Regions from separate parts of the Verminephrobacter aporrectodeae subsp. tuberculatae genome, predicted to be linked through region 2. Evidence: predicted binding sites of a transcription regulator. Region 2 holds the regulator's gene; the other holds the start of a gene.

Region 1 (14,614 bases), on a different contig from region 2:
GCCAAAACAAAAAAAGCCAAGCCACTGAAACGGGCCACCGCCGGCGCGTGCGCAACCCGCCCCCTGCGCACCGCGAACGCCCACGTGCGCGCAACCGCGGCAGAGCAACCGGCGGCGCGAGCGCACCCAAGTCCACCGCCAACCCCTGCGCATGGACTGAGACGACGGACATGGGCTGACAGACCCGGCGCGCGCGGCGCCAACCCCCGCCCGCCCGGATACTCCCGGGAGAGGGGAAACGAACATGGCCCCAGCGCCATGCCACCGGGCAAACCCGCCAAGCGGCGCCATCCGCGCAGACGCCCCCGGCGCGCGCGCGACCCGCCCCCTGCGCACCGCGAACGCCCACGCGAGCGCACCCAAGCCGACCGCCAACCCCCGCGCATGCGGCGCGCCGACGGGCCAACACCAAACCACCAAAGACCGCAACGAAACAGGCGAGCGCAACGCAGGACGCGGCGCGCATGGGCCGAGGCGACGGACTTGAACTTTGACAGACCCGGGGCGCGCGGCGCCACCCCCGCCCGCCCGGACAGCCCCCGGAAAAGGGGAAACGAAGCAACATGGCCCCCGCGCCATGCCACCGGGCAAACCGCGCCAAGCGGCGAACCCACACACAAACCAAGGAGCACCGAAATGAGCAAGAAACTGAACCGCTGGCGTCTATGGATCATGTGGATAGCCGCCATCGCCGTCGTAGGCTGGTACTGGCTAAGCGACCCCGACGGCGGCACGGAAACCCTTATGCGCCTGCAATGGCTCGCCTGGCTCTGCGTAGCCGCAGGCCCGGTATACCTGCTGCGCCGCGCCTTCCACGACGAAGCACGCTCAGCCGAAGCCTACCGCCGAGCGCTGGACAACCCGATCGGCGCCGGACTGGTATTCCTCGGCCTGGCACTACTCACCGGCATGCTCTTCCTGGCCTTTGCCAGCCGAGCCGCAGCCGGCCAAGCACCGCCCGCAGCGGAAAAACACCCGCCAGCGCAAACGGCAGAACAGACCCCACAGCGCCCAGAAGGCCCATAAAGCCCCAGACCAGCGAAAACAGCAGCCAAGACAAACACCGACGCTGTAACAGCGGTTCCGCTACGATGGCACCCGACACCGCAGCGAACCGGAATCGAAATCGGAATCGGAATCGAATACGACCCGGGCCAACGCAACCGGCAGGCCGACCGGCCGCCAAAGACCGAAACAAGCAGACAAACCCGGCGCAAGACCGGGCGGCGCGCGAAGCCAGGACCCCAAGAACCGGGCCCCGCGCGGAAAAAAGAAACCAAACCACGGCGCAAGCCGAAAAACCCATCGCCCAAAGCGAACCCGGAAACTGACGTGGACCTGACCGAAAGCACAGCGCAACACACCGCCGCCGCCCTGGAGAGGCAATACCGCATGCACCGCATCGCCTGCGAACTCTTCACAGCCGAGCACAGCCTGCAAAACCACCCCGGCGCAGACATCCTCACAGGCACCCGGGGCAGCGACACACTCGACATCGCCAACACCCACGGCGTACAAGCCGGCGCCGACTACCTGCTCAGCGACACAGGCAAAACCAGCCTGGTACACATCGCCGCGATCGAAACGCCAACACGCGTACGCCTGGCCGCCAAACTCACACGCAACTGGGACGCCAGCGCCCGGCTAAGCGGCAGCACACTCAGCGCACGCGCCCAGGGCGGCGCGCACGCAGCCATAGGCGCGCAATGGATCTCCCGGAGCATCGAACTCGGCGCAGACAGCGCAGTACGCGCCGTCATCATCCGCCGCAGCCAAAACACCGGCGAAGCCCGCCTGTACACACGCAACGCCAACACCCGGAACTGGACCGAACGCCCCTGGACACAGCGGCGCACCGCAGACGCAGCCGCAGGCCTGGCCGACTACGAATACCCCATCGCGACAAACGCAGACGGCCCACTGCGCCTGATCATCGAAGGCGAAGCCATGGACATCCGGCACATCATCGCCCTGAACAGCGGCACCGGCCTGGGCGGAGACAGCAACCCACGCCTGCGCCCGCAAGCACCCAGAATCAGCCACCCGGCCGACGGCGCCAACAACATCATGGAAACCCCCACACTCAGCGCCAGCGACTACCAAAGCCCGACAGGCAAACCCTTCGCCACAGCACAATTCCAAATCAGCGACAGCGAACACTTCGCGCAAACACAGCACGACACGGAAAAAACCGCCCTGAGCGACCCCGTCCCCGCCGGCACACTCGCAGCCGGCACCACCTACTACCTGCGCTGCCGCGTCAAAGACACAAGCGGCGCGGTATCGGACTGGTCCGCAGCAAGCCGCTTCACAACCGCCGCGCACTACCGCTACATAAACACCCCCCGCATCACCGCACCGGCAAACGGCCAAAGCGCAATCGCAGAACAACCCACATTCCAAACCAGCGCCTTCGCCGTCACCGGAGGCCAAGACACACACGCCTACAGCGAATGGCAAATCCGCCTGGCGCGCAGCAACAACATACTCTTCGGCGCAAGCAGCATCCACACCCACTACACCATCCCGGCGAAACACCTGAACGACGGACAAACCCAATACACAGTGCGCGTACGCCACATCGGCAACACACTCGGCGCATCCGAATGGTCCGGCGAAACCCACTTCAAAACCCGGCAACACTTCGGCCCAAGCCAAACCACCACCATCGCCACAGCCACCCGCAGCGACAACGACATCCAACCGCCACCCCCTATGCGGACACGACGAACACGCTAAACCGCCACCGGCAAAACGCCGAAAAAAGAAAACAAGCCGCGCCCCAAAACGCGGCTTTTTTTTCGAGACCAAAACAGAGAGAAAGAAATGAGCAAAAACCGCAAGCACACGCAGCCACAGGACAAACGCCCAAGCCCCATCGCCACCGGGAGCCAGGGCGGACCGAACGCCCCCGAAAGCGGCAGACAAGCCCCCATGCACCCGCACAGACTCCCCACCGCAGGACGGAAACACCGGGGCCCGGCGCTACTCAGCGGCCTACTCCTGCTCAGCCTGGCCAACCAAAACACAGCCAGTGAACTACCACCCGGAGCAAAAAAACACCTGCCGACACTCGCCGCAGAACAAGCCGCACACTGGCCGCAAGCCCCACTGCGCTCAGCGCTCGCGGCACAAATCGAACAAGAAACCTGCCCCAGCCTGAAATCGGCAAAATGCTGGAACCCCCGCACCGAACTGAAAACCGCACGCGAATACGGCTTCGGCCTGGGACAACTGACCATCACGGCAAAATTCGACAACTTCGCGCAAGCACGCAAACTGCACACAAGCCTGCGCGACTGGAAATTTGAAAACCGATTTGACGCCCAACGCCAACTCCGCACCATGATCCTCATGGACCGTGCCGCATACAACCGACTCACAGCCATAGACGCACAACAAGAACGACTGGCAATGACCCTCGCGGCATACAACGGCGGCCTGGCCGGCGTACAACAAGACAGACGACTATGCGCACAGACAACGCACTGCGACCCCAAGCGCTGGTTCGGCCACGTGGAACGACACAGCCTGAAAGCCAAAACCAGGACAGCAGGCTACGGAAAATCCTTCTTCGAAATCAACCGGGAATACGTACGCGCCATCCTGCACGAACGCCGAAAACGCTACAGCGCATACTTCGGAGAGGCATGACATGAGAATCCCCACAAGCTACCGCCTGCTCCTGCTGACCCTGCTGGCAGCCGCCCTATACGGCCTGGGATGGAAACAAGGAACGCAACACACCCAAGAGCAATGGGACAGGGAAACAAAACAACAAGCCCTGCAAGCCGCGACCGAAGAGAAAAAGCAAGCCCAAGCCACAGTCCAAGTAGTCAGCAAATACGCAGACCGCATAAAAACCGTGCGCCAAGAAGGCGCAAACATCAGCAAGGAAATAAGCCAACATGTACCAACCCAAGCCGACGCTGCCTGCACTGTGCCTCATGGCTTTGTGCGGGTGCACGACCGCGCCGCCCAAGGCAACGCGCATGCCGAGCCCACCGGAGATCCTGATGCGGCCCCCGCAGGCATTGCACTGTCTACCGTCGCCGAAACAGTCGTCGAAAACTACACCAGCTGCCGAGAAAACGCGGAACAACTGAGCGCGCTGCAAGGCTGGATACACGCCATGCAAGAACCCGCGAGCGAAAGCGGGCCCGAACAAGGGCCCGCCGCAGCCGGCAAGACGCCGGACGGCCTATTTTCTGAGTATTGAAGAAAGCCAATGTCCACCGAACCCGAACAACGCCAACGCGCCAAAAACATGGTGCTGCTGCACCGCGAAGACTGCGACGAACTGCTGGAACAAGCGGCCGAGCGGGGAGCGAAACGCTGCCTGGAGCAACTCGGACTGGAAAACGGCCACGCCGCGCGCGACATCAGCGAACTGCGCAGCCTGCTGGAAGCCTGGCGCGACGCCCGGCGCACGGCCTGGCAAACGGCAGTCAAGCTGGCCACCAGCTGCCTGCTGGCCGCACTGCTCGTGGGAGTAGCGATCAAGCTCAAACTGCTGGGCGGCGGCCCATGACGCACAACAAACAGTGCCCCGTGCACCAAAAACCGAAACGCATCCCCCAAGTCCCCCCCGAAAAAAGCCAAAAACCCAGCAAACATGCGGCAATCCGACCCCGGCTCGGGGCACCAGACAGTTGTTGGGATTTCCGCTGAAACGGGCTCAAGGCATTCTGGGCATGCCGCCGCCCATTTTCTTCATCATCTTCATCAGGCCGCCGCCCTTCATCTGCTTCATCAGGCCCTGCATTTGCTCGAACTCCTTGAGCAGGCGGTTGACCTCTTGCACCTGCACACCCGCGCCATGGGCGATGCGTTTCTTGCGCGTGGCTTTGATGAGTTCGGGTTTGCGGCGCTCCAGCGGGGTCATGCTCTGAATGATTCCCTCCTTGCGCCGCATGTCTTTCTCCGCCCGGTCCATGTCCATGGCGCCCGCCTTGGCGCTGAGTTGGGACGGGAGCTTGTCCATCAAGCTCGAGAGCCCGCCCAGTTGCTTCATCTGCTGGATCTGCGCCAGAAAGTCCGTCAGGTCGAAGCCGTCGCCCCTCTTGAGTTTGGCGGCGAACTTTTGTGCGGCCTCCTGGTCAACGCCGGCGGTGACCTGCTCGACCAGCGCCACGATGTCGCCCATGCCGAGAATGCGGCCCGCGTGGCGCTCGGCGTCGAATACCTCCAGGCCGTCGAGCCTTTCGGACACCCCGGCGAACTTGATGGGCGCGCCCGTGATTTGGCGCACCGACAGCGCCGCGCCGCCGCGCGCGTCGCCGTCGAGCTTGGTCAGCACGATGCCGGTCAGGGGCAGCGCCTCCTTGAACGCCCGCGCGGTGTTGATCGCGTCCTGGCCCTGCATGGCGTCGACCACGAACAGGGTTTCGACGGGGTTGAGCGCCGCGTGCAGGTCCCTGATTTCCTGCATCAGGACCTCGTCGATGGCCAGGCGCCCGGCTGTGTCGACGAGCAGCACGTCCATGTAGTGTTTCTTCGCGTAGTCCAGCGCGGCGCGGGCGATGTCCAGCGGTTTCTGCTCCGGGGTGCTCGGGAACCATTCGGCGCCGGCCTGCTGCGTCACCGTTTTGAGCTGCTCGATGGCCGCCGGGCGGTACACGTCGCCGGACACCGTCAACACCTTCTTCTTGCGCTTTTCCACCAAGTGTTTTGCGAGTTTCGCCGTGGTCGTGGTCTTGCCGGCGCCCTGCAGGCCGGCCATCAGGATGACGGCGGGTGGCTGCGCCGCGAGGTTGATGTCGGCCACGCCCGCGCCCATGGTCGCGACCAGTTCGCGGTTGACGATTCCCACCAGCGCCTGACCGGGTTTGAGTGAGCCCAGCACCTCCTGGCCCTGCGCCTTTTCCTTCACGCGCGCGATGAAATCGCGCACCACGGGCAGGGCCACGTCGGCTTCGAGCAGGGCCATGCGCACCTCGCGCAGCATGTCCTGCACGTTGGCTTCGGTGATGCGGGCCTGGCCGCGCATTTGCTTGACGAGGCGCGTGAGTTTGTCGGTAAGGGCGGAGGCCATGGGAGAAATTCCGGTGTTGTGCGCGCGGCGCTGGTGCTGGCGATGCGGCGAAAGTGATACGCGGGGCGTGCCGCGCGGGGACGCGCTGCCCGCAGGTTGCCCTAAACTGTGACCCATGATCTTACCCGGCGCTTCCCCCGTCAGCTGGCTGCTGGTCTTGGCTGCGACCGTGGCGTATGCCGTGCCCGCTGCTGCGGCCTCGCGCCTGGGGGCGGTGGCCGCGCGCAATGCGTTGTCTGCGGCCTGGATGCTCCACGGCGCTGTGCTGGTGTGGGGTTTGGCGGGCGATCCGCCGCGCTTTGGCTTTGCGCCGGCCTTGTCGATGACGGCCTGGCTGGTGCTCACGGTGTACGCGGTGGAGCGGCAGCTGTTCCCGCAAATGCAGGCGCGCTGGGTGTTGGCGGCATTGGGTGCGGTGGCCATCGTGCTGGCCGTGCTTTTTCCGGGGCAGCCCCTGCACGTGAGCGCTTCGCCCTGGCTGCCCCTGCATCTGGCGCTGGGCTTGGCCTGCTATGGTTTGTTCGCGGCCGCTGTGGTGCACGCCTGGCTCATGACCCGTGCGGAGCACCATATCCGCCAGGCCGAGGATCCGCATAGCGGCATTCCCCTGCTGACGCTTGAGCGGCTGACCTTTCGTTTTGTGACCGCGGGCTTCGTCCTGCTGACGGCCACGCTGCTCGCCGGCTGGCTGTTCGGCGACACCCTGTACGGCCGTGCCTGGCGCTGGGACCACAAGGCCGTTTTCTCGCTGCTCTCCTGGCTGGCGTTTGCCGCGCTGCTGTTGGGCCGTGCGCGCTTTGGCTGGCGTGGCCGCAGTGCCGTGCGCGTGCTGTACGCGGGCTCAGCGCTGCTGCTGCTCGCGTATGTGGGCTCGCGCTTCGTGCTGGAAGTCGTTCTGGGGCGCAGTGCATGAAATACCTGGTCCTGCTGCTGGTTCTGCTGCTGGGCATCGGAACCTGGCGCAGCCGCCGCGCAGCGCAGGGATCCGCGCCCCCGCCGCGCGCGTCGGCCCAGGACATGCCCGCTTGCGCGCACTGCGGTGTGCACATTCCCCAGGCAGAGGCCTGGACGCTTGGTAATCAGGCTTACTGCTGCGCGGAGCACCGGCAACTTGGCCCGGGCTGAATCCCCATGCACACCCAGCCTGCAGGCAGCTTTCTGCCCCCGGTGAATCCAGCGTTCGTGCGCCTTTGGCGCGGGTTTCTGACCGGTCGCGTGATGGTCGCGCTGGCGCTGCTGGGCCTGCAGGGCACCGGGCAGATCATCTACAAAAGCGCCGAGCCTGCGCTGCTTGCCGTGTGCGTGGGGTATCTGGCGGCCACCGTGGTGCTGAGCGTGCTGGCCAGACACGACCCTCCGGCGCCGTACACCGGAGCGCAATGGGTGCCGTCCATCGGCGTTGACCTGGTGGCCATTACGGCGCTGCAGTTGCTGCACGTCGGCAACATCGACTACACGCCCCTGTTCGGTCTGCCGATCCTGATGGCCGCCGCGCTGGGCACGCTCATGCTGGCGCTGGGCACCGCGGCGGGCGTGACCCTGTTGCTGCTTGCCTGGGCCTGGTGGACGAGCACATACCAGACGACGGACGACGACACGCAGCGCTACCTGCAGGGCGCGCTCACCGGAACGGGCTACTTCATCGTCAGCTACCTCGTGCACCAGCTGGCGTCCCGGTTGGCGCGCGAGCAGAAAGTCGCGCAGCAAAGCCGGATCGCCGCCCACGTGCAGGCCCAGGTCAGCGCCCTCGTCATCCAGAACCTGAGCGACGGGGTGCTCGTGGTCGATGAAAGCGACACCGTGCACATCGCGAATCCGGCCGGACTGCAACTGCTCGGCCGCGTTCCCGTACCGCAGCCGCCCTTCAGCCTGGCGCGCGAAGCGCCCTGGCAACCGCTGGTCACCCTGGCCCGGCATACCTTCTGGCAGGAGAGGCCGCAGACCGCGGACGCGAACCTGCTGCACCCCGGCCAAAGCCCCGCCGGCCTGCACGTGCGCACCTGGTTGACCTCCACGCGCGAAGCCGCGCGCCAGACGCACACCGAGCGGCTGTGCGTGATGTTCCTGCACGACCTGCACGAGATGGAAGCGCGCCTGCGCACCGAAAAGCTCGCGGCGATGGGACGCATGTCCGCCGCCGTGGCGCACGAGATCCGCAACCCCCTGGCGGCCATCGTTCAGGCGAACGCCCTGCTCGAAGAGGATTTGCACGACCTGGCGCACAAGCGGCTCACGCACATGGTGCGGCAAAACGCCGACCGGCTGGCGCGCATTGCCGAAGACGTGCTCGACATTGCCCGCGACCAGCACCCGACGAGCCATGCCCCGGAGCCGACCATCCCCCTGGACGAGAGCATTGCCCAGATATGGAGCGACTGGCAGACGCAGGACCCGATGCGCCGCCGCGCGGTGCTCATGCTCGGCGCAGACGCGGCGCAGGTGGAGTTCGACGCGGAGCACCTGCGCCGGGTGCTGGTGAACCTGCTGGACAACGCGCTGCGCTACGTCGGGCATGAGCCCGATTCGCTCGCGGTCATCACGCATGCATCCCCCACGGGCCAGGTCAGCCTGCAGGTCTGGAGCGACGGCGCGCCCATGGACAAATCCGTGCAGCGCCATTTGTTCGAGCCCTTCTTTTCCTCGGAGAGCCGCTCCAGCGGTCTGGGTCTCTATATCTGCCGCGAGCTGTGCCAGCGCCACGGGGCCTTCATCAGCTGCCAACGGTTCAGCCGCACCACCTTGCGCGGCGAGACCGGAGGCAACGCGTTCACGGTGGATTTCCGCCGCACCGCGCCTGCCCGTGGCACCGCCCCGCTGCGCTTTGACACCAGCGTGGCCTGAACCCCGTGAACCGTCCTGCCATGGTAGCGCCCACCGCATCCATCCTCGTCGTAGACGACGAACCCGATCTGTGCACCCTGTACGAGCTCACCCTGCTGCGCGAGGGCTACCGCGTGGAGACCGCGTCCAGCGTGCAGGAAGCGCGCGTGCAACTCCAGGCCCAGCGCTTCGACGCCGTGATCACCGACATGCGCCTGCCCGACGGGTCCGGAATGGAATTGCTCCAGGACCTGCGCGAGCAGCAGCGCCGCGAGCGCTGTGTGGTCATGACCGCGTACGGGTCTGCGGAAAACGCCGTCGAGGCCCTGCGCTCGGGCGCATTCGACTACCTGACCAAGCCCGTGGACCTGAAACAGTTCCGCTCCGTGGTGGCTTCGGCCGTGCAGGGAACGGGCGGCGTCCCGGCGCCGCGCACCCCGCGCACGGGGGGCCGGCCGGCAGCCGCTGCCGAGAACGCCGGCGCGGCGGCGCTGGAGCGGCTGGTGGGCCAATCCGAGACCCTGCGCAACGTCAAGCAACGTGTGGCCAAGGTCTCGCGCGGCATGGCGCCGGTGCTCATTCATGGCGAATCGGGCACCGGCAAGGAACTCGTCGCGCAGGCGCTGCACGCCAACAGCCAGCGCGCGGACGGCCCCCTGGTGGCCGTGAACTGCGGCGCGATTCCGGAGAACCTGCTCGAAGCCGAATTCTTCGGCGCGCGCAAGGGCTCGTACACCGGGGCCACCCAGGACCGTGACGGTTACTTCCAGGCCGCGCGCGGAGGCACCCTGTTCCTGGACGAAATCGGCGACCTGCCCCTGGCCATGCAGTCCAAGCTGCTGCGCGTCATTCAGGAGCGCAGCGTGCGCCCGCTGGGCTCGACCCAGGAAGAGACCGTGGACGTGCGCATCGTCAGCGCCACCCACCGGAACCTGGCAGCGGATGTGCAATCGGGCCGCTTTCGGCAGGACCTGTACTACCGGCTGAACGTGATCGAGATCCTGGTCCCCCCGCTGCGCGAGCGGCGTGAGGACCTGCCCGCGCTGTGCACCGCGCTGCTGGCGCGCATCGCGCAGGATTCGGGAATGCCGGTTCCCACGCTCACGCAACGCGCCCTGGGCGCCATCGCCGCGCATCCGCTGACCGGCAACGTCCGGGAGCTGGAAAACCTGCTGCACCGTGCCGTGGCGCTGAGCGATGGCGATGAACTGCATGTGGACTGGCCCGCGAACACGAGCGCGGCCGTGGCCGCAGTGGCGGTGGCGGTGGCGCGCGGCGCGCAGTCCCCCGCAGAGCCTGCGGACCCCGCGGTGCCCCGCGCCGAGCCGCCGAGCAGCCCCGCGCTGTCCGCCGTGGTCCGCACGATGCCCCTGCCCCATGACCTGCAGGCCTGGCTCGACCAGCAGGAGCGCGAGATCCTGGTGCGCGCGCTGCGCGAGGCGGGGTTCAACCGGACCGCCACCGCCGCCCGGCTGGGAATCAGCCTGCGGCAGATACGCTACCGCATCGCCCGCCTGAACATCACGCTGCCCAACGATCAGCAGGAGCCGCATGACGACATCGGATGACGCGCCCGCGCGTGCCGCTGCGTCCCCCTGGGCCGGAGGCTGGCACGGCTCGGCGACGAGGCGGACCTCTCCCAACCAGGCAATGCGCCTGGTGCCGCCGGCATCGGTCGATCTGATCGTGCTGCATTCCATCAGCCTGCCGCCGGGAGAGTTCGGCACGGGAGCCGTCCAGCAGCTGTTCATGAACACCCTGGACTGGGACGCGCACCCCTCCTATCAGAGCATCCGCGGCCAGCGGGTCTCGGCGCATTTCTTCATTCAACGCAGCGGTGCGCTCTGGCAATTCGTGGACTGCGATCTGCGCGCCTGGCACGCCGGGCGGTCCTCGTACCGGGGGCGCGGCGAGTGCAACGACGACTCCGTCGGCATCGAACTCGAAGGCCTCGAAGGCCTGCACTTCGAACCCGCCCAGTACCGGACGCTGGTCACGCTGTGCCGGGACATTGCGCTGCGCTACCCCATCGAGCACGTCGCCGGGCACGAGCACGTCGCCCCCGGCCGCAAGCAGGACCCGGGCGCCGGATTCGACTGGGCGCAGTTGCAGCACGCGCTGGACTGGCCCCGGCGCCGGTTTCCGCCGGATGCATGTTCCGCCGTGCGCTGACTGTGCTGCGGCGCAGCGCAGCGGCGGCGGGTTCCGTCCAGCGAAACCCACAGACCGTATGGGGTTTATTGCAGGCAGTGAGCTTGCCTTCTGGTCGCTGCGGCGTACACTACGGGTAGTGTATTGGACCCACAGGACACACCATATATAGCGTTTGACAGACCAGAGTCCGGCGCACTACCGACGAAAGAGATCACCCATGCAAGCCGCATCCAGTACCCCGTCCACCGCCCACGCACCGACTGCCCCGAACCCGTCCCAAGCCGTGCCGGCAGCGCCGGCGGCCGCAGCCGACGACCCGTTCGCGCACTACCAGATCATGCGGCGCAACGGCAGCGTCGTGCCGTTCGAGCCGCAGAAGATCGCCGTCGCCATGATGAAGGCCTTTCTCGCGGTCCACGGAACGCAGGGCGCGGCGTCGGCCAGCGTGCGCGAGATCGTCGATACCCTGACGCACAACGTCATCCGCGCGTTGATGCGCTCGCGCCCCGGCGGCGGCACCTTCCACATCGAAGACGTGCAGGACCAGGTGGAACTCGGCCTGATGCGCGGCGGGCACCACGATATCGCGCGCGCCTACGTGCTGTACCGCGAGCGCCGCGCCCAGGAGCGCGCGCGCCAGGCCGGGCCGCAGTTGGCCGCAGTGTCCGCGCCCCGGCTGCATGTGCTCGACGGGGGCGTGCGCGTCGCGCTCGAGCCGGGCCGGTTGCAGGCGCTGATCGAATCGGCCTGCGTGCATCTGGGCGCCAACGTGTCGGCCGAACCCATCGCCGCCGAAACCCTGCGCAACCTGTACGACGGCGTCCCCATGGACGAGGTCTACAAGGCGGCGATTCTGGCGGCGCGCACGCTGATCGAAAAAGACCCCGGCTACAGCTACGCCACCGCGCGCCTGCTGCTGCACACCATCGTGCGCGAGGTGCTGGGCCGCGAAGTGGCGCAGGACGCCATGGGCCAGGCCTACGTGGGCTACTTTCCCGAATGCATCAAAAAGGGCGTGGACAACGGCCTGCTCGACGAGCGCCTGCTCCAGTACGACCTGCAGCGCCTGGGCGCTGCCCTCGACGCCGGGCGCGACCTGAAGTTCGACTACCTCGGCCTGCAGACCCTGTACGACCGCTACTTCCTGCACATCGAGAAGGCCCGCATCGAACTGCCGCAGACCTTTTTCATGCGTGTCGCCATGGGCCTGGCGCTGCATGAAACCGATCGCGAAGCCCGCGCCATCGCGTTCTATGAAGTGCTGTCGTCGTTCGACTTCATGTCGTCCACGCCCACGCTGTTCAACAGCGGCACGCTGCGCCCGCAGCTCTCGAGCTGCTACCTGACCACGGTGCCCGACGACCTCGACGGCATCTACGAATCGATCAAGGAAAACGCGCTGCTGTCCAAGTTCGCCGGCGGCCTGGGCAACGACTGGACGCGCGTGCGCGCGCTGGGCAGCCACATCAAGGGAACCAACGGCCAATCGCAGGGCGTGGTGCCGTTCCTCAAGGTCGTCAACGACACGGCCGTGGCCGTGAACCAGGGCGGAAAACGCAAGGGCGCGGTCTGCACCTACCTCGAAACCTGGCACCTGGACATCGAGGAATTCCTGGAACTGCGCAAGAACACCGGGGACGACCGGCGCCGCACGCACGACATGAACACGGCCAACTGGATCCCCGACCTGTTCATGCGCCGCGTGATCGAAAAGGGCCCCTGGACACTGTTCTCGCCCTCGAGCGTTCCGCAGTTGCACGAGCTCTTCGGCGCCGACTTCGAGAAGGCCTACGTCGCCTGCGAGGAAAAGGCCGCGCGCGGCGAAATCCGGCCCGCCAAGACGGTGCAGGCCAGCGACCTGTGGCGCAAGATGCTGAGCATGCTGTTCGAGACCGGCCATCCCTGGATCACCTTCAAGGACGCGTGCAACCTGCGCTCGCCCCAGCAGCACGTCGGCGTGGTGCATTCGTCGAACCTGTGCACCGAGATCACGCTCAACACCAGCGACAGCGAAACCGCCGTCTGCAATCTCGGCTCGGTGAACCTGCTGCGGCACCTCAAGGACGGCGGGATCGACCACGAGAAGCTGAAGAAAACCATCACCGTCGCCATGCGCATGCTCGACAACGTGATCGACATCAACTACTACGCCGTGCGCAAGGCGCGCGACTCGAACCTGCGCCACCGCCCCGTGGGCCTGGGTGTGATGGGCTTCCAGGACAGTCTGTACGAACTGCGCATCCCCTACGCCTCGCAAGAGGCCGTGGAATTTGCCGACCAGTCGATGGAGGCCATCTGCTACCAGGCCTACTGGGCATCGACCGAACTGGCGCGGGAACGCGGCAGATACTCCAGCTACAAAGGCTCGCTGTGGGAACGCGGCATCCTGCCCCTGGACACGTTGGACATGCTTGCCAACGCCCGCGGCGGCCACGTGGAAGTGGACCGGTCGGCGACGCTGGACTGGGACGCGCTGCGCAGGAAGATCGCGCAGGACGGCATGCGCAACGCGAACTGCGTCGCCATCGCCCCCACCGCGACCATCTCCAACATCGTCGGCGTGGACGCATCGATCGAACCCTCGTTCGGCAACCTGTCCGTAAAGTCCAACCTGTCGGGTGAATTCACCGTCATCAACGCCAGCCTGGTGCGCGACCTCGAGCGCCTGGGCCTGTGGGACGAGGTGATGATCATGGACCTGAAGCATTTCAAGGGCTCTTTGCAACCCATCGATCGCGTGCCGCAGGACATCAAGGCGCTGTACTCCACGGCCTTCGAGGTCGATCCCCAGTGGTTGGTGGAAGCCGCGGCGCGGCGCCAGAAGTGGATCGATCAGGCGCAAAGCCTGAACATCTACATGGCCGGCGCATCGGGCAGAAAGCTCGACGAGACCTACAAACTCGCCTGGGTGCGCGGCCTCAAGACCACGTACTACCTGCGCACGCAAAGCGCCACGCACGTCGAGATGAGCACCGTGAACACGCGCCAGCTCAACGCCGTTGCCTCGGGTGACGACAGCGGCGCAGCCGCTGCGCAGGATCGATCCGGCGCGCCGAAAACCGCCAGCGCAGCGGCCCTGCCCGCGACCGACATCCGGTTCTGCGTGCTCGACGACCCAGGCTGCGAAGCCTGCCAATGAGCGCGCGCAGGCATGACGCGGCCATCATCCACGGCATCGCTCCGGTGCTGTGAAGCAACAAAACCTTGCAGCACAACGCTCCAGTGCTTTTCTTTTCGCAGCACTGCTTTCATAATCCGCTCACTGGAAAATCTATGTTGACCTGGGACGAAGAAGTCAAGCCCTCAGCGCAAAATCAACAGGACGGCGGTCTGGACGACAACCGCTCGGCGGGACAGGCGCCCCCATCGCAGCAACCCGCAAGTGCCGCAGCAGCCACCGGCGCGCAGGCCGCGCCACGCCGCGTCAGGGCAGCCGACAAGCGCATCATCAACGGCCAGACCGACGTGAATCAGCTGGTGCCGTTCAAGTACAAATGGGCCTGGGAAAAATACCTGGCCTCTTGCGCCAACCACTGGATGCCGCAGGAAGTGAACATGACGCGCGACATCGCGTTGTGGAAGGACCCCCAGGGCCTGACCGACGAC
Region 2 (14,614 bases):
CATGAGGTCGGCAAGGTCTTGCGCGGACTTGCTGCGCAGCACCTCGATGAGCGCGGCGGACTGCGCAAGGAACCGGGGCGTGGAATGCGCCAGGCCTGCGGGCAGGGGCGTGTCGTAGTCGAGCGCTTTGGCGGGGGACAGCAGAAACAGCATGTGTGGTGTGGGGCCGGAGGTCCGAAGCTGCCTGAGGGAAAGGCCGTCGGTGGTCTGGCCGGAGCATAAATGCAGGCCGCAACGCCCCAAATGGTACAGGGTGCGTGGTGATTACGCCGCTCCACCGGCCCACAGCCCATCAACCAAAGCAAGTTCCGCTTGGCGATCGGCCGGGTTCTGATCGGCTGTCAGGAGCGTGTCTGTCGGCTACACTTGCGGATGCACGTGACTGGCGATAAGGCGCCGTACCCCGCCCCACCCGGCACAGGGGTGCTGCCGCTGATGTGGAAACCGGCAAGGGCTTGACTCCCTTGCGAACCACCGGGGAGCGCGCCGCAAGGGAATCCTTTCGCTCTTGCGTTCCGCCGTTCGCCTGGGCAGCCCTTGTCTCAAGGGATACAAGTTTGCAGGACCACCATGTACGACCGCCATCTTCTCGTCGAGCAAATCGACCCCGAGCTGTTTGCCGTGATCCAGGCCGAGAACGCCCGGCAGGAGCAGCACATCGAACTGATCGCCAGCGAAAACTACGCATCGCCCGCCGTCATGTGGGCCCAGGGTACGCAGTTGACGAACAAGTACGCCGAAGGCTATCCCGGCAAGCGCTACTACGGCGGCTGCGAGCACGTGGACCGGGCCGAGCAACTGGCCATCGAGCGCGTGAAGAAGCTCTTCGGCGCCGAGGCCGCGAACGTGCAGGCACACTGCGGCGCGTCGGCCAACGAGGCCGTTTTTCTGGCCTTTCTCAAGCCCGGCGACACCATCATGGGAATGAGCCTGGCCGAGGGCGGTCACCTCACGCACGGCATGCCGCTGAACATGTCGGGCAAATGGTTCAACGTGGTCTCCTACGGCCTGGACGCGAACGAAGTCATCGACTACGACGCCATGGAGCGCAAGGCGCACGCCACCCGGCCCCGGCTGATCATTGCCGGCGCTTCGGCGTACAGCCTGCACATCGACTTTGCCCGCTTTGCCAAGGTGGCCCGGGACCTGGGCGCGACCTTCATGGTCGATATGGCGCATTACGCCGGCCTGATCGCCGCCGGCCTGTACCCCAACCCCGTGCCGCACGCCGACGTGGTCACCAGCACCACGCACAAGAGCCTGCGCGGCCCCCGCGGCGGGATCATCCTGATGAAGGCCGAGCATGAAAAAGCGATCCACAGCGCCATCTTCCCGGGTCTGCAGGGTGGCCCGCTGATGCACGTGATAGCCGCCAAGGCCGTGGCCTTCCAGGAAGCGCTGCAACCCGGATTCAAGCTATACCAGGAGCAGGTGCTCAGCAATGCCAAGGTGCTCGCCGAGACGCTGAGCGCGCGCGGCCTGCGCATCGTCAGCGGCGGCACGCAGAGCCACATGATGCTGGTCGATCTGCGCGCCAAGGGAATCACCGGCAAGCAGGCCGAGACCGTGCTCGGTGCGGCGCACATGACCGTGAACAAGAACGCCATTCCCAACGACCCCGAAAAGCCGATGGTGACCAGCGGCGTGCGCATCGGCACCCCGGCCATGACCACGCGCGGTTTCCGGGAAGAACAGGCGCGCGCCACGGCGCACCTGTTCGCCGACGTGCTCGACAAGCCGCACGACGCGGCGCATGTCGCCGCAGTGCGCGAGCAGGTGGACGCGCTCACGACGCGCTTTCCGGTCTACGCCTGACCCTGACGCCCCGCCACCGCCCCCATGAAGTGCCCCTTTTGCGGCCACCTTGAAACGCAGGTCGTCGAAACCCGGGTATCCGAGGAGGCGGTGTTCATCCGCCGGCGCCGCCAATGCAGCGCCTGCGACAAGCGCTTTACCACCTACGAGCGGCCGGAAGTGAGCCTGCCGGCCATCGTGAAAAAGGACGGTCGCCGCGTCGAATACGAGCACGACAAGCTGCTTGCATCGTTCCATCTGGCGCTGCGCAAGCGTCCGGTCAGCACCGACCGGATCGACGGTGCGATCGAGCGCATCGAGGAAAAACTGCTCGGCCTGGGGCCGCGCGAAGTGCCCTCCAGCCGCATTGGCGAATGGGTCATGCGCGAGCTCAAGAAGCTGGACAAGGTGGCCTATATCCGCTTTGCCAGCGTGTACCGCAGTTTCAAGGACATCGACGACTTCCGCGCCATGGTCGACGAGGTGCGCAAATAACCCGACAGTCCGGAAACATGCTTGAGCCGTTCGCCACCCCGACCCCCGCCAAGCCGGCGCGGGCGCTGATTCGCCCGATCAGCCAAGTCACCGTGAAACTCCTCCCGCGCAGAAACCAGACAGCGCAGGAGCGCTTTGACGCGACGGTCGATCAGGTGCTGCGCTGGCTGGAAAAAAAGTCCGGCCGCAGCCTCCCGTCCGAAGCCTGGCAGCGAAGCAGCTTCGATCTATCGGAAATCGGCGCGCCGCGCGCCGCGGCCGTGGCGCTGGCCGAACCCCGGTCCTGGGCGGCGCGGCTCGACGACGACGACCAAAGCGTGCTGCAGCGTGACTGGATCACCGAAGTCGGCGTGCGCCTCGATTCCCGGGGCGCGGTGCAGTTCGGCACCCGGCTGATCTGCGCCACGCGCGGCGACAATGCGCCATTCGACCGCTCGATCCCGGGTTTCGCCAAACAGATTCTGCGCGCCGGCCCGGCCGAGCTCGACGGGGAACTGATTCACAAGACGCCACGCATCATCGCGAGCGAAGCCGACGTCGACGCCCTGCTGGCCTTGCTCGAGCGGCCAGAGCGCATCGCCGACGTCGTGGTCCTGTCCTTGCCGGTAGGCTCCGAGGACCCGAGCCAAACGGCGATCCCGGCCGAGCGGTTCCTGCAGCAAACACTGGGGGCGGCGCATGTGGTGGTTCTGACGGGGCGCGCGAGTTTTCTGCTCTCGGACCGGGTCGGGCGCGAACTCTCCACATTCCAGCAGGCGGTCCGAACCTATCGGTCCGGCTTCAAACGCTGTGTGGACGAAGCCTCACGGCATCCGCTCGCGCTCGCGCAGCGCATCGCCGCATGGAATGAGAAAGGCCCCCTGGCCTTCGCACCCTGGCTGGTCAACCAGGTGCTGTGGAATACGGTCCGGGGGTATGAGCGCGAGCAGCGCCTGCCCAGCTTCAACTTCGTGCGCCAACAGGCCGCGCAGAAAGAACGCAGCCAAGCCAGGCCCGCCGGCGACAGCGATACCGATCTGGTGCAACTCGAGCGGGACAACGAGGCGCTGCGCACCAGCTTGCAAGAGCAAAAGCAGGAGTACGACGACCTGCTCAAACTCGCCGAGGACGAGCGCAACGCCGCCGAGCAAAAAGCGGAAGCCGCGAAGGAACAGGCCTTCAAACTGCGGCAAAGAGTCTGCGCATTGGAACAGCAGCTGGCGCAGTCGCCAGGCCGGCAGGACGTGCCGATTCCGCAGGAACTCGACGAATTCGAGTCCTGGTGCGAGGAGCAACTCGCCGGCGCGCTGGTCATGACGCCGCGCGCAATCCAGGGCGTGCGCAAATCGACCTACGAAGATCCCGCGCTGATCTACAGGGCGCTGCTCCTGCTCAAGGAATACTATGTTCCGATGCGCATTCATGGGGGGGACGACAGAAAGCAAGCCTACGACCAGGCGTTGGCCAGCCTGCACCTCAAGGAGGAGCACACGGGAAACGCCACCAAATGCAATGGCGATCAGTACAGCGTGCAATATGCGGGCCATCGGAAGGTTCTCGTTCGCCACCTGAAAAAAGGCAATGCGCACAACCCGCGGCATTGCTTTCGTTTGTATTTCTTCTGGGACGATGAGAGCCAGTTGGTCGTCGTGGGCTGGCTGCCCTCGCATCTGGACAACAAGGTGACTTAGCGTCTGGCGTCGTGTCACGCCGCCCGCCGCCGGGGCTTGGCGAACGCAGCGCGGCGTTGTTTCTCGGCACCAGGACGAACGGCGACGACTGCCCGAAACGCCTGGTGGACGTTGCCCGGTCATCGGGCAAGAGCACAGCCAAACCCATCTCGTCATACACAAGTCCCCCGCGCATGAGCTATGCTACCTATTTCATAGCGAAAGCACACAATGAGCTGGGCAGTCACCGAATTCAAGAGCATGAACCTGGGGGACCCCAGGCGCAAACAGCGTGCGATCCACCTGATCGAGAGCTTGAGTGCCAAGCCCACAGCCAGCATTCCCCAAGCCTGCGGCGATTGGGCCGACACCATCGGAGCCTACCGCTTCTTTGGCAATGAGGCGGTCCAGTGGGAAGCCATCCTGGCGCCGCACATCGAAAACTCGGTGGCCCGCATGGCGGCGCACGAGCATGTTTTGTGCATCCAGGACACCACCGAATTGAACTTCAATGGGCAAGAGGCCAAGGGGTTGGGGCCACTGAGCTACGAGGCCCAGCGCGGCATGTACCTGCAGCCCACGTACGCCATCTCCACCTCGCGCGAGCCGCTGGGTGTGCTTGATGCGTGGATGTGGGCACGACAGCCGCGCCAGAGCGATGGTAGCCGTCCTGGCGTCAGCGAAAGCCTGCGCTGGATAGAGGGCTACGAACGACTGGCCGAGATGGCCCCGCAGTTGCCCAATACACGACTGGTCTACGTGGCCGACCGCGAGGCTGACATCATGGCCCTGATGGTGCGAGCACGTGACTTGGGCGAGCCAGTGGACTGGTTGCTGCGCAGCAAACACAACCGAGTTCTCGGAGAAGACGACAAACTGTGGAGCCGGGTGACGGCGGGTGATTCGCAGGGAGAGATTCGTTTCACCCTTGCCTCGCGCCAGGGGTCGCGCCCTCGTGAAGTGGTACAGCAAGTGTGGGCGCAAGCGCTGGAGTTGCCCGATGGCCACGGCGGGTTTGTGCAGGCCACATGCATCGTTGCCCGGGAGGAGCCGCTGGCGAATGGCGAAAAGCCCATCGAGTGGAGATTGCTGACGAACTTGCCCGTGGAGACCCTGGAGCAAGCCGCCCGGATGATCGACTGGTACCGGGCGCGCTGGGAGATCGAAATGTTCTTTCATGTGCTCAAGAACGGTTGCCGGATCGAAGCCTTGCAGTTGGGCAGTGTCAGCAAGATAGAACGCGCGGTGGTGTTGTACATGGTGGTGGCGTGGCGCATTGCCCGGCTGATGCGACTGGGGCGTAGTTGCCCGCAACTGGATGCGCAACTGATGTTCGAGCCCGACGAATGGAAAGCGGCGTACATCCTGAACAAGCAAGAGTTGCCCAAGGAGCCGCCCACGCTCAACGAGGTGTGCGGCTGATTGCCAAGCTGGGGGGCTTTCTTGCGCGAAAGCGCGATGGTGAGCCCGGAGTCAAGACCATCTGGCTGGGAATGCAGCGCATTTTTGACTTTGCCGCTGGCATCAGGTTCTGTCGGGAACTTCAGATTCAGGGGACTTGTGTATAACGAAATGGGCCAGGGGCCCTCAGCTGCGCAAGCTGACCAAGAGAGGCAGGGCGGCTTACAGAAACGACGCCTGGATTGGCGGCCCTGGCGCCAGCACGTCGGCGCATTGGGCGCGGTGGCGCAGTGCATGGTCCATGAGCACCAGGGCCAGCAGCGCCTCTGCAATGGGCGCGGCGCGCAGGCCGACGCAGGGGTCGTGGCGCCCCTTGGTGACGACCTCGGTGCTCTTGCCATGGATGTCGATCGACGCGCGTGGGCTGGCGATGGAACTGGTGGGTTTGATGGCCAGGCTGACCTCCAGGTCCTGCCCGGTGCTGATGCCGCCGAGCACGCCGCCCGCGTTGTTGCTGGGAAAGCCCTCGGGGGTCAGGGAGTCGCCGTGCGTGCTGCCGCGTTGCGCGACGCTGGCAAAGCCCGCGCCGATCTCCACGCCCTTGACGGCGTTCAGGCCCATCATGGCGTAGGCGATGTCGGCGTCGAGCTTGTCGTAGAGCGGCTCGCCCAGGCCCACGGGAACGCCCGTGGCCTGCACGCGGATGCGCGCACCGCAGGAGTCGCCCGCCTTGCGCAGCGCGTCCATGTAGTCCTCGTAGCGCGCCACGTCGGCCACGGGGGCGAAGAAGGGGTTGGCGCGCACGTGCTCCCAACCCTCGAACGGGATGACGAGCTCGCCGAGTTGCGCCATGCAGGCGCGAAACCCGGTGCCGTAGCGCTGGGCCAGCCATTTCTTGGCCACCGCACCCGCGGCCACCGTGGGCGCCGTCAGGCGCGCCGAGGAGCGGCCGCCGCCGCGCGGGTCGCGAATGCCGTATTTGTGCCAGTAGCTGTAGTCGGCGTGGCCCGGGCGAAAGCTCTGGGCAATGTCGCTGTAGTCCTTGCTGCGCTGGTCGGTGTTGTGGATCAGCAGCGCAATCGGCGTTCCCGTGGTCTGGCCCTCGTAAACGCCGCTGAGGATCTGCACTGCGTCGGGCTCGTTGCGCTGCGTGACGTGGCGGCTGGTGCCGGGGCGTCGCCGGTCGAGGTCGGCCTGGATGTCGGCCTCGGACAGCGGCATTGCGGGCGGGCAGCCGTCGATGACGCAGCCAATCGCCGGGCCGTGCGATTCACCAAAATTGGTGACCGTGAACAGGGTTCCAAAGGTATTGCCGCTCATGGCGCGCGATTATGCCCGCCGCCTGCGCAGGAGGCCGCCCCTCAGTCGCTGCCCGCGGTCTGCTCGGGCCAGTCGCGGATATAGGCCTTGAGCATCTTGTTCTCGAAGTTCTGGCTGTCGACCACGGCCTTGGCCACGTCGTAGAAGCTGATCACGCCCATCAGCAGCTTGCGCTCCATCACGGGCAGGTAGCGCGCGTGGTGATCGAGCATCATGCGGCGCACCGCGTCGATGTCGGTTTCCAGCGTGCAGGTCAGGGGCGCGTCGTCCATGGCCGATCGCACCGGCAGCGCGGCGACGCTGCCGCCGTTCTTCACCATCGCCAGGATCACCTCGCGGAAGCTGAGCATGCCCACGAGTTCGCCCTGCTCCATCACCACCAGCGAACCGATGTCGCGTTCCGCCATGACGCTGACGGCGTCCGCCAGCGGCTCGTCCGGCGCGGCGGTGTAGAGGGCGTTGCCCTTGACGCGAAGAATGTCGCTGACTTGCATGGCGGCGGGTTTCCAGGAGGGCAGGAGGGCAGGGGAGGGTGGGGCTCAATATAGCCCACAATGCCCGCCCGAATCGAGGCATAGGGGGAAACCACGGGACGCGCCAGATTGTCCGAAGCGGGCTAATCCTTCAGCACATCCGCCATGCGCAAGGCGTCCAGCCGGGCGCTGGCCCATAGCGGCTCCAGGCTCTGTTCCCGCTGCAGCAGCAGGCGCTGGAGCAGCGGCTCCAGGAGGGTGTCGTGCGGATCCGCGAGCAGCATGTAGCGCGCTTGCAGTGCATCGGACGCGCCCACTGCCGCATCGCTCACCTGCCCGATCCAATCGAGTGCGCTCAGCGCCTCGAGCACGGGCTGCAGCTGCAGCACGTCCACGCGCAGCCGCTGCGCCAGTTGCCCGGGGCGCAGGCCCTTGGTCGCCTGCTGGCGTGCGCGCTGCAGTTCCTGCAGCACCTCCAGCGCGAGTTGAAAGCTCCAGCCGGGCCCCGTCGTGCAGCGCGCCACCCCGGCCAGCAGGCTCGGCAGGTAGGCCGCGATCACCGCCCCGAGCAGCACGATGACCCAGGCCGTATAAATCCACACCAACAGGATCGGCAAGGTGGCAAAGGCCCCGTAGATCACCGAATAGGTGGGCACCTTGCCCAGGTACAGCGCCAGCGCCTTTTGTGCCAGTTCGATGCCCAGCGCGACGAAGACGCCGCCCGTCCACGCGTGCCGCCAGCGCACCGGGGTATTCGGCACGTAGTGGTAGAGCGCCGCCATGCCCCCGGCGAGCACCACGAACTGGATCGAGTCGAACAAGAATTGCACACCGTCGGGCAGGCGCTTGACCAGCCCGCTGGAGGCGGACATCACATACGAGGTCAGCGCCAGGCTCGCGCCCATGAGCAAGGGGCCCAGCGTGATGGCGGCCCAGTAGATCAGCACCCGCTGACCCAGCGGGCGCAGGCGTTGCACGCGCCAGATGTCGTTGAGCGTGCGGTCGATGGTGAGGATCAGCGCCAGGGCCGTGGCCAGCAGCGCGCTCAAACCCACCGCACCCAGGCGGCTGGCCTGGGCCGCGAACTGCGTGAGGTAGCCCAGCACCTGGCGCGAAATGCTGTCGGGAACCAGGCTGCCTACGAGCCAGTTCTGCAACGCATCCTGCAGCTTGCCAAAAATGGGAAACGCCGTGAACACCGCCAGCGCCACCGTGAAGAAGGGCACCAGCGCCAGGGTGGTGGTGAAGGTCAGGCTGCTGGCCGTGAGCCCCAGATGCTCTTCGCGAAAGCGCGCGCGCAGGGCCTGCGCGGTGGTTTTCCAGGGAAAGTGCGACAGCCTGGTCACGCACAACTCGATGCGCCGGGCGGCTGAGAGAAGGGACATGGCCGATATGATGCCACCTCAATGACTGCGTTGCCCTCCGCTTCTCCCGCTCCCGCCGCTGCTTTCTCCCGCCACCCCGTACCATGCGGCCGTGGCGTTTCCGCCACGCGCTGGTTGGCTGCGGGCAGCCTGTTGGCGCTCATCGTTTTGTGCCTGGCCTGGGAGCTGGTGCTCGCGCCCGTGCGCCCCGGCGGGTCGTGGATTGCGCTCAAGGCGCTGCCGCTGTGCCTTCCGCTGGCCGGAGTCCTCAAAAAGCGCATGTACACCTACCGCTGGCTGAGCCTGGTGATCTGGCTCTACTTCACCGAAGGCGTGGTGCGCGGCTGGGCAGACGGGCCCCCCGCGCAGTGGCTCGCCTGGGGCGAAGTCGCGCTGTGCCTGCTGCTGTTCGTGGCCTGCACACTGCACGTGCGGCTGCGTCAGCGCAATGCCCAGGCGGCCGCGCAGGCTGCCTGAGGCCCCTTGCCCCATGGCCGATCTCCTGGACACCCTGCGCCACCTGGTCGGCCCCGCCCAGGTGCTCACCGACGGCGATCTCTGCGCCTGGGAACAGGACTGGCGCCGCCGCGTGCGTGGCAAGGCCCTCGCCGTGGTGCGCCCGGGCAGCACGCAGGAAGTGGCGGCCGTGGTGCGTGCCTGCGCCGCCGCAGGAACGTCCATCGTGCCGCAAGGCGGAAACACCGGGCTCGTCCAGGGCTCCACGCCCGATGGTTCGGGAACACAGATCGTGCTGAGCCTGCGGCGCATGCACGCCGTGCGCGGCATCGACGGCGACAACCTCACGCTGAGCGCAGAGGCCGGCTGCATCTTGCAGAACCTGCAGGACGCGGCGCAGGGTGCGGGGCTGCTCCTTCCCCTGTCTCTGGCTGCCGAGGGCAGTTGCACCATTGGCGGCAACCTCGGCACCAACGCCGGTGGCACCCAGGTGCTGCGCTACGGCAATGCGCGCGACCTGTGCCTGGGCCTGGAAGTCGTCACGCCGCAGGGCCAGGTGTGGGACGGCCTCAGGGGCCTGCGCAAGGACAACACGGGCTACGACCTGCGCGACCTGTTCATCGGCAGCGAGGGCACGCTGGGAATCATCACCGCGGCCACGCTCAGGCTCTACCCCGAACCCGTCGCGCGCCTGACCGCCTGGGCCGCCGTACCCACGCTGGAACACGCGCAGGCCCTGCTGGGCCTGGCGCACAGGCGGCTGGGCGCGGGCCTCACGGGCTTTGAGCTCATGGGCCGCTTCGCACTCAGCCTGGTGGGCAAGCACATGCCGCAGCTGCGCGTGCCCTTCCTGGAGGACGGCGGCGTGCCCTGGTGCGTGCTGCTCGAAAATTCGGACAACGAATCCGAAGCGCACGCACGCGGGCGCTTCGAGGCGCTGCTCGAGGACGCGTGCACGGCCGCTTGCGTGAGCGACGCCGTGGTCGCCGAGAACCTCGCGCAGGCCCGGCAGCTGTGGCATATCCGCGAGAGCATTCCGCTGGCGCAGGCCGAGGAAGGCCCGAACATCAAGCACGACATCTCGGTGCCGATCGCGCGCGTCCCGGCCTTCGTTGCGCACACCGACGCGCTGCTGCAGCGCGCGATCCCGGGCGTGCGCCTGGTCAACTTCGGTCACCTGGGCGACGGCAACCTGCACTACAACGTGCAGGCCCCCGCGGAAGGCGACCCCGGGACCTTTCTGCGCGAGCAGGAGGCGCGTGTGAACCACCTCGTGTACGAGGCCGTGGCCGGTTTCGGTGGCTCGTTCTCGGCAGAGCATGGCGTCGGCGCGCTCAAGGTCGACACGCTCGAACGCTACCAGTCACCGGTCGCGCTTTCCATGATGCGCGCGATCAAGCAGGCGCTCGATCCGCAGGGGATCATGAATCCGGGGCGGGTGTTGAAAGGCTGATTCTTCTGCGTCCCCGGGCCGCTCGGGAGGGGCGGGCCGGCGCAGCGCCCGTGGGACAATCCCCGCCATGCACACATTGTTTGAAGAAGCAGGCAAGTTTCTGGCCGGCCGCATCCTGTCCGAGGCCGGGAACTCGGCGCAGATCGAGCTCGATTCGGGCAAGCGGGTCAAGGTCAGAGCCGCCAGCATGCTGTTGAAATTTGACCAGCCGGCGCCTGCCGAACTGCTGCGCCAGGCCCGCGCCGTGGCCGAAACCATCGAACTGGACCTGGCCTGGGAATTCGCCCCGGAAGACGAATTCGGCTTCGCCGACTTGGCGCGCGATTACTTTTCGGCAAACGCCACGCTGGCGCAGCAGGCCGCGGCGCTGCTGCGCCTGTACGACGCACCGCATTACTTTCGCCGCGCGGGCCGGGGCCGTTTCCGGAAAGCCCCGGCCGAAATCCTGCAGCAGGCGCTGGCCGCGATCGAGAAGAAAAAGGCCGTGCTGCAGCAGATCGACGACTGGGCGACCGCCCTGGGCCGGGGCGAATGCCCGCAGCCCATCCGCGAGCAGCTCTACAAGATCCTGTTCAAGCCCGACAAGAACGCAGCCGAATACAGGGCCGTGGTGCAGGCCAGCCGCGCCACGCACAGCGCGCCGCTCGACCTGCTGCAAAAGGCCGGAGCCATCGACTCGGCGTACCAGTTCCATTACAGGCGCTTCCTGCTGGAAAACTTTCCCAAGGGCACGGGCTTTCCCGCCGTGCCGCTGCCCGCGGGCGCCGACGATCTGCCGCTGTCGAGCGCGCAGGCGTATTCCATCGACGACTCGCAGACCACGGAAATCGACGACGCGCTCTCGGTGCAGGGTCTGGGAACGGGCAGCGTGCTGCTGGGAATCCACATTGCCGCGCCCGGCCTGCTCATCGCGCCGGGCAGCGCCATCGACCAGCTGGGCCGCGCGCGCCTGTCCACGGTCTACATGCCGGGCCACAAAATCACCATGCTGCCCGACGGCGTGGTGCGGGCCTGCACGCTGGACGCGGGCCGCGCCAACCCCGCCGTGTCCCTGTACCTGCGCATCGACGAGGCCAGCCTGGAATGCAAGGACTCGGAAACCCGGCTCGAGCGGGTGCACGTGGTCGCCAACCTGCGCCACGACGAACTCGACGGCGTGGTCACGCACGCCTGGCTGACCGACCCCGCGCTGGAGCACGAAAACGCCCCGCCGCACCTGAATGAGTTGCGTGCGCAGCTGTCCTTTGCCTACCGCCTGGCCAGGCATCTGAAGGCGCTGCGCGAAGTGGTGCGGGGCAGGCCCGAGAGCTTCAACCGGCCGGACTACAACTTTCGCCTGGCCGGTGGCGCCGGCGCCGAACCCACGGGCGACGAGCCGGTGCAGATCAGCCGGCGCCAGCGCGGCGCCCCGCTGGACTTGATCGTCGCCGAGGCCATGATCGTGGCCAACAGCACCTGGGGCAGCTGGATGGAGAAACTGGGCGTTCCCGGCATCTACCGCAGCCAGGCGAGCATGGCGCCCGGCGTGAAAGTGCGCATGGGAACCAAGGCGCTGCCGCACGCGGGAATCGGGGTCAAGGCGTACGCCTGGGCCACGTCACCGCTGCGCCGCTACACCGATCTGGTGAACCAGTGGCAGATCATCGCCTGCGCGCGCAACGGAAGAACGGCCGCGCTGGCCGCGCCGTTCAAGCCCCGGGACGCCGAACTGTTTTCCATCATCAGCCAATTCGACGCGGCCTACAGCGCCTACAACGGCCACCAGGCCGCAATGGAGCGCTTCTGGACGCTGAAGTACCTGGCGCAGAACGGCATCACCGAGCTCGACGCCACGGTGCTCAAGGAAGCTGCGGGCGGCAGCTTTCTGGTGCGCGCGGACGAGCTGCCGCTGGTCTTTCCCGTGCTGGGCGCGCAAAACCTGCCACGCGGCGCGCGCCTGAGGGTCAGGCTGGGCCAGGCGGATGAAATCGCGCTGGACGTCCACGGCAGCGTCATCGAGCGCCTGGACGACCCCGCGGACGCCCGCGGCGACGGCCCGCCGGAAGACGCCGAGGAAGAAGAAACCGTGGCCGGCCCGCTGGCCATCGCGGTGGACGTGAACGAGGCCGATGCGCCCGCGGACGCCGATCAGGCCGATAATCCGGCTCCGTGAAATCGCCCGCCTTCTTTCGCACCTTCAGCACGCTGCAACTGGCGCTTGGCGTCTCGGTGACCGTGCACGCCGCGCTCATCTCGGTGCGCTTCATCGACCCCGAAGCCTTCAACCGCACGTTCCAGGACACGCCGCTCGAAGTCATCCTGGTGAACGCCCGGTCCAGCGAACCCCCCGAGAAGGCCCAGGCCATTGCGCAGACCCATCTGGCCGGTGGCGGCGACGCCGAAAAGGGCTGGGCCGCGAGCCCCCTGCCCTATACCGCGCTGACGGCCGTCGGCGACGACTTCGAGGAAGCGCAGCGCAAGGTGGACGCGCTGCAGCAACAGCAGGTGCAACTGCTGACCCAGCTGCGCAAGCAGCTGGCGGTCCTGCCCGAACCCGATCCGCGCAAGGCCGACGAAGGCAGCGAACAGACCAGCGAACAGGAAAAGCGCCGCCAGTACGTGAAGCTATTGGCCGAAATCGAAAAGCGCATCCAGGAAGAAAACGCGCGCCCGAAAAAGCGCTACATCAGCCCCGCCACCCGCGAGGAAGTCTACGCCCTGTACTACGACACGCTGCGCCGCAAGGTGGAAGACAAGGGCACGGAAAACTTCCCCGAGCAGGCAGGCCGCAAGCTCTACGGCGAGCTGACGATGATCGTCACCGTGAACAACGACGGCCACGTGCTCGACACCGAGGTCGTGGAAGGCTCCGGCAACGCCACGCTGGACCGCCGCGCGCAAGCCATTGCACGCGCGGCAGGCCCGTTTGACGCATTCAGCGCCAAAATGCGCCAAAACGCCGACCAGATTGCCATGGTGGCGCGCTTCAAGTTCACTCGGGAGCAGACCCTGGAGACCAGCAGCGTCCGATAACCCGGCCAGCGCGGCATGCGCACCGCGGCTCCCATCCCCCCCATGAACCAAACCGTCGACCTGTACTGCGTGCTGGGCAACCCGATCGCGCACAGCCTCTCGCCCGCCATCCACGCCCGCTTCGCCGAACTGACGGGCGAGCGCATCCGCTACGAACGCCGCCTGGTGCCCGTGGACGGCTTTGCCCAGGGCCTGCGCGACTTTGCGGCCCAGGGCGGGCGCGGCTGCAACGTCACCGTGCCTTTCAAGATCGAGGCCGCCCGCTGCGCCGCCCGGTGCAGCGGGCGCGTGCAGCTTGCGGGCGCCGCGAACACCCTCAGCCTGCACGCAGACGGCAGCGTCCACGCCGACAACACCGACGGCCTGGGCCTGGTGGCCGACATCACACGCAACGCCGGCGTCCCGCTCGCCGGCTGCGACCTGCTGCTGCTGGGCGCGGGCGGCGCGGCCGCGGGCGCGCTCGGCCCGCTGCTGCACGCCGGTGCGCGCCGCATCACGCTGGCGAACCGCACGCTGGCCCGGGCCGAGGCCCTGGTGCAGGCGCACAGCGCGCTCGCTGCGCAACAGAAAACAGAGCTGAAAGCACAGACCCTGCTGCTGCCCGACGCCAGTTTCGACATCGTCATCAACGCCACCGCGAGCAGCCTCGCGGGCGCGGACGCGCCCGTTCCCGCAAGCGTTCTGCGCCCCGGCAGCCTGGCCTACGACATGATGTACGGCCCTGCCGCCCAGGGATTTCTGGACTGGGCAAGCCGCCATGGCGCGACGCCGCGCGACGGCCTGGGCATGCTGGTCGAGCAGGCCGCCGAAGCCTTTCTGCTCTGGCGCGGCGTGCGCCCGCCATCGGCCCGGGTGCTGGCCGAAATGCAGGCGCGGCCGGGATGAGCCCCAAGGCGCCGCAAGCCGCGTTGCGCTGGCTGGCGCTGGTGTTGTGCGCCGGCTTGGCGCTGCAGATTTTCTTTGTGGCACGCATCGCGGCCATGGCCGTGATCGACCCCGAATCCACCACCTTCCAGCGCTCCGAAGCCTGGACGCAGATGGCCCGCAGCGGCCAGCTGCGCTGGCGCCAGCAGTGGGTGCCCTACGCCGAAATCTCCGAGCACCTCAAGCGCGCGGTGATCGCAGCCGAAGACGACGGCTTCGTGAACCACGAAGGGGTGGACTGGAACGCCATCGAAAAAGCCTGGGAACGCAACG

What was found. Region 2 encodes NrdR, which represses ribonucleotide reductase genes. Its sites were predicted from a motif close to CACNANATNTNGTG; they were not measured.
Region 1: D5041_RS01920 (ribonucleoside-diphosphate reductase subunit alpha) is a predicted target of NrdR. The motif match lies at 11,166-11,179, and genes of this name have one in related genera.

Annotation. Positions count from the first base shown of each region.
Region 1 is NZ_QZCX01000001.1:513,596-528,209, reverse strand. It holds gene D5041_RS01975 (hypothetical protein) at 637-1,026, shown strand; gene D5041_RS01970 (glycoside hydrolase family 78 protein) at 1,333-2,739, shown strand; gene D5041_RS01965 (lysozyme family protein) at 2,827-3,654, shown strand; gene D5041_RS01960 (hypothetical protein) at 3,656-4,219, shown strand; gene D5041_RS01955 (DUF6127 family protein) at 4,229-4,531, shown strand; gene ffh (signal recognition particle protein) at 4,679-6,034, opposite strand; gene D5041_RS01945 (cytochrome C assembly family protein) at 6,150-6,947, shown strand; gene D5041_RS01940 (PP0621 family protein) at 6,944-7,159, shown strand; gene D5041_RS01935 (ATP-binding protein) at 7,166-8,875, shown strand; gene D5041_RS01930 (sigma-54-dependent transcriptional regulator) at 8,896-10,422, shown strand; gene ampD (1,6-anhydro-N-acetylmuramyl-L-alanine amidase AmpD) at 10,406-11,026, shown strand; gene D5041_RS01920 (ribonucleoside-diphosphate reductase subunit alpha) at 11,226-14,147, shown strand; gene D5041_RS01915 (ribonucleotide-diphosphate reductase subunit beta) at 14,282-14,614, shown strand, end outside.
Region 2 is NZ_QZCX01000003.1:1,291,696-1,306,309, reverse strand. It holds gene yaaA (peroxide stress protein YaaA) at 1-153, opposite strand, end outside; gene glyA (serine hydroxymethyltransferase) at 571-1,815, shown strand; gene nrdR (transcriptional regulator NrdR) at 1,840-2,289, shown strand; gene D5041_RS20895 (hypothetical protein) at 2,307-3,959, shown strand; partial or broken gene D5041_RS20890 (IS4 family transposase) at 4,170-5,506, shown strand; gene aroC (chorismate synthase) at 5,562-6,659, opposite strand; gene D5041_RS20880 (CBS domain-containing protein) at 6,701-7,153, opposite strand; gene D5041_RS20875 (YihY family inner membrane protein) at 7,276-8,517, opposite strand; gene D5041_RS20870 (DUF2069 domain-containing protein) at 8,539-8,973, shown strand; gene D5041_RS20865 (FAD-binding oxidoreductase) at 8,987-10,405, shown strand; gene D5041_RS20860 (ribonuclease catalytic domain-containing protein) at 10,473-12,557, shown strand; gene D5041_RS20855 (energy transducer TonB) at 12,554-13,417, shown strand; gene aroE (shikimate dehydrogenase) at 13,460-14,302, shown strand; gene mtgA (monofunctional biosynthetic peptidoglycan transglycosylase) at 14,299-14,614, shown strand, end outside.